2 regions of the Paenibacillus sp. FSL E2-8871 genome follow, and region 1 is predicted to be linked to the other one. Evidence: riboswitches for the same ligand, from Rfam matches in the RefSeq annotation. Region 1 holds a riboswitch; the other holds the start of a gene.
The links. A riboswitch is a leader RNA that binds a small molecule or an ion and turns the genes downstream of it on or off. The one in region 1 is predicted to bind cyclic di-GMP.
Positions count from the first base shown of each region.

Region 2: linked by a shared signal. The riboswitch ahead of NYE25_RS20195 (NPCBM/NEW2 domain-containing protein) and the one ahead of NYE25_RS23455 (choice-of-anchor A family protein) in region 1 are both predicted to bind cyclic di-GMP.

Region 1 is NZ_JBBOBV010000001.1:5,186,280-5,190,248, reverse strand. It holds gene NYE25_RS23460 (alpha/beta hydrolase) at 1-213, opposite strand, end outside; gene NYE25_RS23455 (choice-of-anchor A family protein) at 382-2,532, opposite strand; cyclic di-GMP riboswitch class I at 2,643-2,733, opposite strand; gene NYE25_RS23450 (hypothetical protein) at 3,226-3,618, shown strand.
Region 2 is NZ_JBBOBV010000001.1:4,456,644-4,460,612, forward strand. It holds gene NYE25_RS20195 (NPCBM/NEW2 domain-containing protein) at 1-1,997, opposite strand, end outside; cyclic di-GMP riboswitch class I at 2,152-2,238, opposite strand; gene NYE25_RS20200 (hypothetical protein) at 2,396-2,968, opposite strand; gene NYE25_RS20205 (EAL domain-containing protein) at 3,078-3,969, opposite strand, start outside.

The sequences.
Region 1 (3,969 bases):
AGATGTAATCTCCACATTCTCAAAGCTCTGACTGGAGATCCAATCCTTCCCCTCACCCCAAGAAGCCCCGGCAACCGGGGGATCAACCTTCAAATCACGATTATTACTCAGGAATTCCTTCGGTGCTCGTTTAATAGCAATTCCATAAAAGAAAAAGCCCGCATAGATCAGAGCTCCTATGACGATGACAGCGCTAATGAAGAACCATACCAATTCATCTTCCCCGTCCTTTCTTCATATCCGTTGTAAATCAGTATAACATCTACTTAGAAGCGCCAAAATATAACAATCATAACAAAAGAAAACCGCCATCGGAATATGTCCCGAAAGCGGCTTTACTATTCATGGTATAACTTGTGTTCAAGCTACAATCACCGTTTATTATTTCTTGCTCGAGAATCTATTTCTCATTAGCAATCCAATAAGTGCAAAACCTAGACCAGTTACATAATAAGGGACTGAACTTGATTCTCCCGTTTTTGGAAGTTCATCCACAGGTGGATTACCTAGCGGGATTGTATCATCCACTACAGCAATATCCTCTGGTGACGGCGTTGGTGTTACTGTCAATACTGGTCCTAATGGAATCTCATCATCATCAACAAGTACCTCTGTGTTGCTCGACGGTGTTGGTGTTGGTACTGGTGCTGGAGTCGACGAAGCTACAGGGCCCAGCGGCACAGGATCATCATTAACAATGATAGTACCAATTACAAATGATGGTGTTGGTGTCGGGAACACCGGAGGCTCCGGCGTTGGCGTCGGTGTTGGCGTCACTTCTGATGAAGGTGTCGGTGTCGGCGTTACTTCCGACGACGATGTCGGTGTTGGCGTCACTTCCGACGATGGTGTCGGTGTTGGCGTTACTTCCGGCGACGGAGTCGGCGTTGGTGTTGGCGTCACGGTCGGCGTTGGTGTTGGCGTCACGGTCGGCGTCGGTGTTGGCGTCACGGTCGGCGTTGGTGTTGGCGTCACGGTCGGCGTTGGTGTTGGCGTCACGATCGGCGTTGGTGTTGGCGTCACGGTCGGCGTTGGTGTTGGCGTCACGGTCGGCGTTGGTGTTGGCGTCACGGTCGGCGTTGGTGTTGGCGTCACGATCGGCGTTGGTGTTGGCGTCACGGTCGGCGTTGGTGTTGGCGTCACGGTCGGCGTTGGTGTTGGCGTCACGATCGGCGTTGGTGTTGGCGTCACGATCGGCGTTGGTGTTGGCGTCACGATCGGCGTTGGTGTTGGCGTCACGATCGGCGTTGGTGTTGGTTTTGGTGTGTGTGTTGGCTTTGGTGTGTGCGTTGGCTTCGGTGTCGGTGTTGGCTTTGGTGTGTGTGTCGGCTTCGGTGTCGGTGTTGGCTTTGGTGTGTGTGTTGGCTTCGGTGTCGGTGTCACGCACGGCGTAGGCGTCACGGTCGGCGTCGGTGTTGGTGTCACGGTCGGCGTCGGTGTTGGCGTCACGGTCGGCGTTGGTGTTGGCGTCACGGTCGGCGTTGGCGTTGGCGTCACGGTCGGCGTTGGTGTTGGCGTCACGGTTGGTGTCGGTGTTGGGGTCACGGTCGGCGTCGGTGTTGGCGTCACGGTCGGCGTTGGTGTTGGCGTCACGGTTGGTGTCAGTGTTGGGGTCACGGTCGGCGTCGGTGTTGGCGTCACGGTCGGCGTTGGTGTTGGCGTCACGGTCGGCGTTGGCGTTGGAGGTGGTTCTTCCCCTCCATATGGATACCAATGCATCTGCACCCCACCAGCAAATCCCTTTGCAATCAGCGTCCCATGCAGTTCACCGGAATTATAAGTTACTTTTGCAAGCGGAGCTAGGATAGTTCCTTCTATTGTTAAACTTCCAATGTCAACAGTGCTAGCTTCATAAAAATTAAATAATACCTTGTTAGGGCTACCTCCCCAGATTTGAAAGCTTGGAATGTTAACTGAACTTCCGCTAACGTTAATGATAACTGTGGCGCTATTTGCAATATTAAACTGTAAGCCATTAGCACCAGCGAAATCGGCAGCACTAAGATTAAGAACGTTAAATGGTTCCGGAGCATCAATCGTTATTTTCCCATATTCCTTTTTGAAAGTTCCTATTGTAGCAAGCGAAGAGAATTCATTAGAACGTCCAATAAGAAATTGCTCTTCAGCATCAAAATCAATAGGAGTCCCTTTTCTCGCTGGTTCTTTAAGATCTACACCGTTGCTGGAAAAAACACCACCATAAACGGATGCTCCATGAACAGTCCCATTAGTAAAACTGATGTCATTACCAGCAATAAGAACATCTCCACCTGGATTATCCTTGGATACGCCGTAATTCTGCAAAGTAATATTACCTTTGGCCGCAAGGCGCCCATGAACCTGATCATTAGATTGTTTGAAATCGCCAAAAATAAAAGTATTAAAATTCCCTGCAATACCTAACACAGGTGTAGGAGTATAGGGAAGCACCTCCCCAGCCGCATTTACCAAGTGACCTCCAGAAAGACCACTACCTACTGTCAAAATCCCCGCTAATATTAGTGCTAGCAGCGGTTTCATTCTTCTTTTCAAAAAGCACACCTCCTAAATCTATGATTTATATTCAATCAGAATAATTACCAGAAACTCTAAAGGACCTAACAACAAAAAAGACCGCCAAAAAAGAAGTGGAATTCCCTTCTCATGGCAGTCGGACGGTCATAGCGCATTTAAGACACTTTAGACTCCTGGACTTTGCGTCCCACCCTTTCAGGCGGTTTGCTATTATCATGATAATATATGTATTGACTTGCAGATTAGAACTAGCATTTTAAGCATCCTATTAAATAATCGTCTATGACTTTTAATACTTTTGAACTAATAATAGTTTAGCGCTCCATCCCCACAATTGTCAATCAATTCCTTTTGATATTCATACGCGTAAGCAAGCACAAAAAAAAGCGCCTAAAGGCGCTTCACACAAAGGTTTTCCTTTAATTTTAAAGTAACTTTATCCAACCTAATATCGATATCCATAATGGAATACTTAGAATCAAACCAAATACCATTCCACGGCGGAGACTTCCTTCCTCATTCATCCTAATTCTCCCTTTATATAAGTCTGAAACATTATTTTTTATTATTACAATTTTAATATATTTTATTCTTTCTAATTTAGTTGTGAATTAAATCACATTGGACTAGCTGTTTAGAAATACCATTGATTATTTTTGGAATATCGGGGTAGAATACGAATATACGTTCCTATTAGAGGTGATGAGATTCATGAATAGAGCTGAAAGCAGGGACAACATGCTGGTGAAATCTTATTTATTGCTTCCGATGATTTTATCAGCTTTCGAACGGGACTCCGCCATTCTATCTGCACATTTACGAACACCCACCCCCTATCTGGAGGTTCTTGAAACAGCCGCAGCAGTTGCTACAACAGATCTAAGAGATGTTCGTTCAGAGATGAGAAAACGGGGAATCAAGGTTTATGAGCAGAACAGACTTAACACGGGGATAGAAGCCAAATTTATATGTCGTGGCTACCATGAACGAATGCTGCTGTTAAACGACATTGTCGCTGCCCAAGCTGCCATTCATATGCGCAGATATCTCGGTCTGGATATTTCATCTTTTAAGAGCTATGAAGAGCAGTATCAGATTAAGTGAAGTAGCGAAGAAGCTGCCCCCCTCCCCCATTTAATTAGCGAACAAAAAAATAGGCCTTACCATGGGAGTTGGCAAGACCTGAGAGATTTATACCACAAAACACTGGGGGGTGTTTGGTGTCTTCAATATATACCTTGAACCTGAAAATAAGATGATGCTCACATGAAAATTACATTAAAAAACTTCAATTCGTAGCTTAGGCTATCCGATTGATAGTTAGCCACGAGTGCTTTGAACTAATCGTTTCAAAATGATATAGTGAGTTCGTTGCTCGCAGGATGACTTGATAGCAGGTTGAAAACATAATAAAGTCGGGACCTGAGTACGGAGCGACAACAGGCGTTTGCCTTT
Region 2 (3,969 bases), 730 kb from region 1:
ACCACATCGATGAGCTCGCGATCTTGAACATTCGGATGCGCTGCCTTATCTTCATCTAATTTTTGTTTATAGGTGGTTAAGAAGGCTTTAAATTGTTCAGGATCTGTAGTCCTGGTCATCATAGGGATCTTGGTAAGCCCCTCGAACCGGATCATAGGTGCTTTACCTTGTTCCTCTGCTGTATATGGATTGACGATATACACTGTACCGCCCTTAGTCACTTCATGTGCATAATAACTATTCGTAGCAAATTCAGGAACGGTTATAATGTTCTTACCTGGACGCAACTGCACACCTCTAGCCCAAACATTCCAAGCCGCCTCTTGTTGAGAAAAGACTAAAGAAGGTAGTTTATCGCTAGAAGCTGCGTCCACATAAATGTTGATCGTATCTCCAGGCATTGCAACGAGACCTGTAGGCTGGTTGTTCGTACCGAAACCAATTCTCAGGTTTTCCTGCGCATGCTTTTTCATATCTCCACGTTGTTCCGCCTCAATGATGGTGCCTTCGGTTTGAACTTCACCATTCACTAGCTTCATAGCTAAATCCAAAGAATCTTTCAGGATTGGATAGAGCGGATGTACTTTTGCCGCTTCTTCTAATTCATTGATTGCATTGGCGCTATTATAAGCAGGAACAACCGCACTCATCGTGCCATCTGTGAAAATACCATTTACAGCTTCACTTACTTTATCCTCTGTATAAAATCTAAATTCAGCTGCAAAGGGTCTGTTGATATTGGCTTTTGTGAACTTGAATTTCAATCTTTTAAACTTTGTAGGTTCGAATTTAAACTCCAGAAAGTCATTCGTACTAGTCGCGGTTCCGCTAGATACGAGCTGGAAGGTCTCTCCCTTACTTGTTTCTGATGCATAAATTTCAAAAGCCTCTGGGAAGCCTTTACGATTATCTCTAGCCAGAAAAGCCAATCTATCTAGTACTTTCGCTTGCGCTAATTCAAACACGACTTCATTCGTGAAGCTGTCATCATTGTTTTTGTTCGTTTCCCAGTGTGTATTCGGCTGGTCATCGAGCATGTATTCCGGTTTCGTACCTGGATAGCTCCCACCGTTCACCGTTACTTTTGATACGTTTGAGTTGGGCATTCTATAAGCTTCGCTATAGGCATTTTCGTATGCTGTACCATAGCCTTTTAGCTTCGAAACCTTAGCCGCTGTTGCCTCTATTTGATGGTTCTCCAGAAGTACTTTTGCATTCTCTATATCTGCTTGAAACTGCGCGTACAGTGGATGTGACTGCACGTCTTGTTCTAAAGCCGTTAATTTCTCCACCGTATTAAATGCTGCGCTAACTTGACTCAAGGTATCATCTGTAAATAAATTTTTCATTTTAGCGGATACGGTATCTTCTTTGTAAAAAGAAAACTCAGCTGCACTCGCCCAATCTTGGTTAGCTTTTTTGAAGACAAATTTAAGTCTCTTGAAGGCTGTAGGTGCAAACTGAATCTCTACTACGTCACCTGCTCCGCCTTTATATTCTCCAGAGGATACTAGCGTATAATCGCCTGCATCCGTAGTTGAGCCATAAATATCAAATTCCTGAGCAAACCCCTTCCCCTTTGCACTGGATTGTCTTGCAGCGTATACGATTCTATTTAATTCAGTGGACTCATTGAAAACAAAGACAACCTCATTCGTAAACGTTGAACTGTTCGGTTTGCCCGTTTCCCAATGCGTACTCATATCGCCATCCATAGCCTTAGCTATAGGTGAACCTGAGTAGTTGCCACCGTTATTGGTAATGGATTTAATATTCGCAGGATTCATTCTAAAAACATCATTATAAGCGCTTAGGATAGCCTTGCCGTACAGATCAAAAGGAATAACTGACGCATTGCTGAATAGGTCAGCCTTGCTTTGTACTACAGTGTTCACTACACTTACCTTGCTTACATCACTTGCTAAAGCATAACCTGCCTCACTCGAAAAACTAGCTAACATGGCTGCCGATGTAGCGATCGCAATCATTTTTTTCATCTTTTCTACCCCCCAGATGTAATATGAATCTCTTCCGTGCCTAAAAATAGGCACAAAAAAAACTACCCCAAAAGAGTAGCTTGATTGCGTATAAAGTCGCATAAAAACTAAGACTTAATTTTTATTAAACTTTAACAAAAAGCGTAATACACTCTTTGGCAGCTGGCTGACAATAGTTATGATAACCTTAGTCCCTATAGCTTTGCGTCCCTACATTTCCATAGGTTTGCCTATGAAGTTTCGAATACATTACAAAGAGTAACATAACGCTACATCTGATCGCATGATTAATTGGTATGAAATCCGAATAGGTAATTGCAATTACTTTTTCTATCGTGATAGATATTATTTATCGACTATCCCGGAAGAGAGAGGACACTTTAGGACTGGAGGTCTACTTAACTCCCCGCACCAAACAAACGCCGGAACCAATTCCACACATCGCCCGTGATGGGAATTAATCCGAAGCCATGCTCGCCAACTGCGATTAGACCATATGCCCATTGGCCAATAGCTACTGCTCCCCCAGCAATTCGTCCTATGGCTACCGCCCCAAATGCCGTATCACCTATGGCAACAGCTCCCAACGCTTTTTCGGCTATCGCGATCGCTCCTACAGCCACTCCTGCAATGGCAATCGCCCCAGCTGCGAAGCCAAGCCAGCTAATTGCTATCGCTCCAAGGGCTAACCACATTCCTAGTGATATTGCACCCACGGATAGAACCCCTACGCTTATCGCACCTATGGAAATCAGGCCAACAGCTATATCTCCAATGGCAATTAATCCAACAGCTGTCTTCACTTGTGGCTTGCTTCCGTGACCATACCCCTGACCTGAGTATCGACCCAAATTGCTGCGAATACTTACCACCGGAAATGATGGAGACGGCCATTGATAATCAATTTCTCGTCCACCTAACCCTCTAGAATCCGCCCAGCGTGTGATGTACTTATGCCATTTCATATCCATCCCGTCCCCCTTCTCAATTACCTTAATTATACAACCCCGGGGGTTGGCTGTACTCAGACTCTGACCTGAAATTCACCTCATCCTCTAGACGGAGTTATACTCATTAGGATCACTGTTTGGGAATAGGATCAGGCTTTCCAAATAAATATCCCTGAAACAACTGATAACCACTCTGCTTAAGCCATTCAAAGTCCCCTCTAAACTCCACACCTTCTGCTAAAGGAACGGATTGGATTTCTAAAGCTTTTTCTAAAAATTGTTTAGCTATTTTCTGTTTGTTCAGATCGCTGGACACACCCTGAACATATTTCATATCCAGCTTCATGTAATGGGGTTTAAGCTCCAACAACATCTCGATCGTGCTGAAGCCCTCGCCAACATCATCTAAAGCGTATTCAAATCCCCGATCCTTGTAATATGTCAAAATAGCTTTCAAATGAGCGAGATCATCCACTTTCTCCGTCTCAACAACTTCAAAGACAAAAAGAGAGGGATCGACGCCTAATTGATTGGCCAGTTCAACGGTTGATCTTAAGCAGAACTCTGGCGCGTAGATCGACGTTGGGATAAAATTAATAAAGGTTTTTTTATTTAAGGGTGCAGCATATTTTACAGCAGTCATTCTACATAACCGGTCTAAAGCATATAAACGCCCACGATTTCGTGCCGCCGCAAAAATCTCATTAGGATAGATACGGGACCCATCTTCTTTTTTAAATCTGGATAGGAGCTCGTATGCAAAAATATCTTCCCGTACGTTCACAATCGGTTGGAAGTGACAAGTAACTAAACCCTTAGTTATAACCTCATCAATCCACTCCATATCAAGTACAGTGGGTAATTCGGATAGAGGTCTCCATGTTTGGTCATCTATACGGAATTCAACCTGCTCCGACTCCATATGGTCATTACAGAAATCTAGAAAATCCCGCACCCCAGCCTCCTTAATCGTAATCACATTTTCTTCTACCTTATGTATCGTATTACTTCTACTCAAGTGA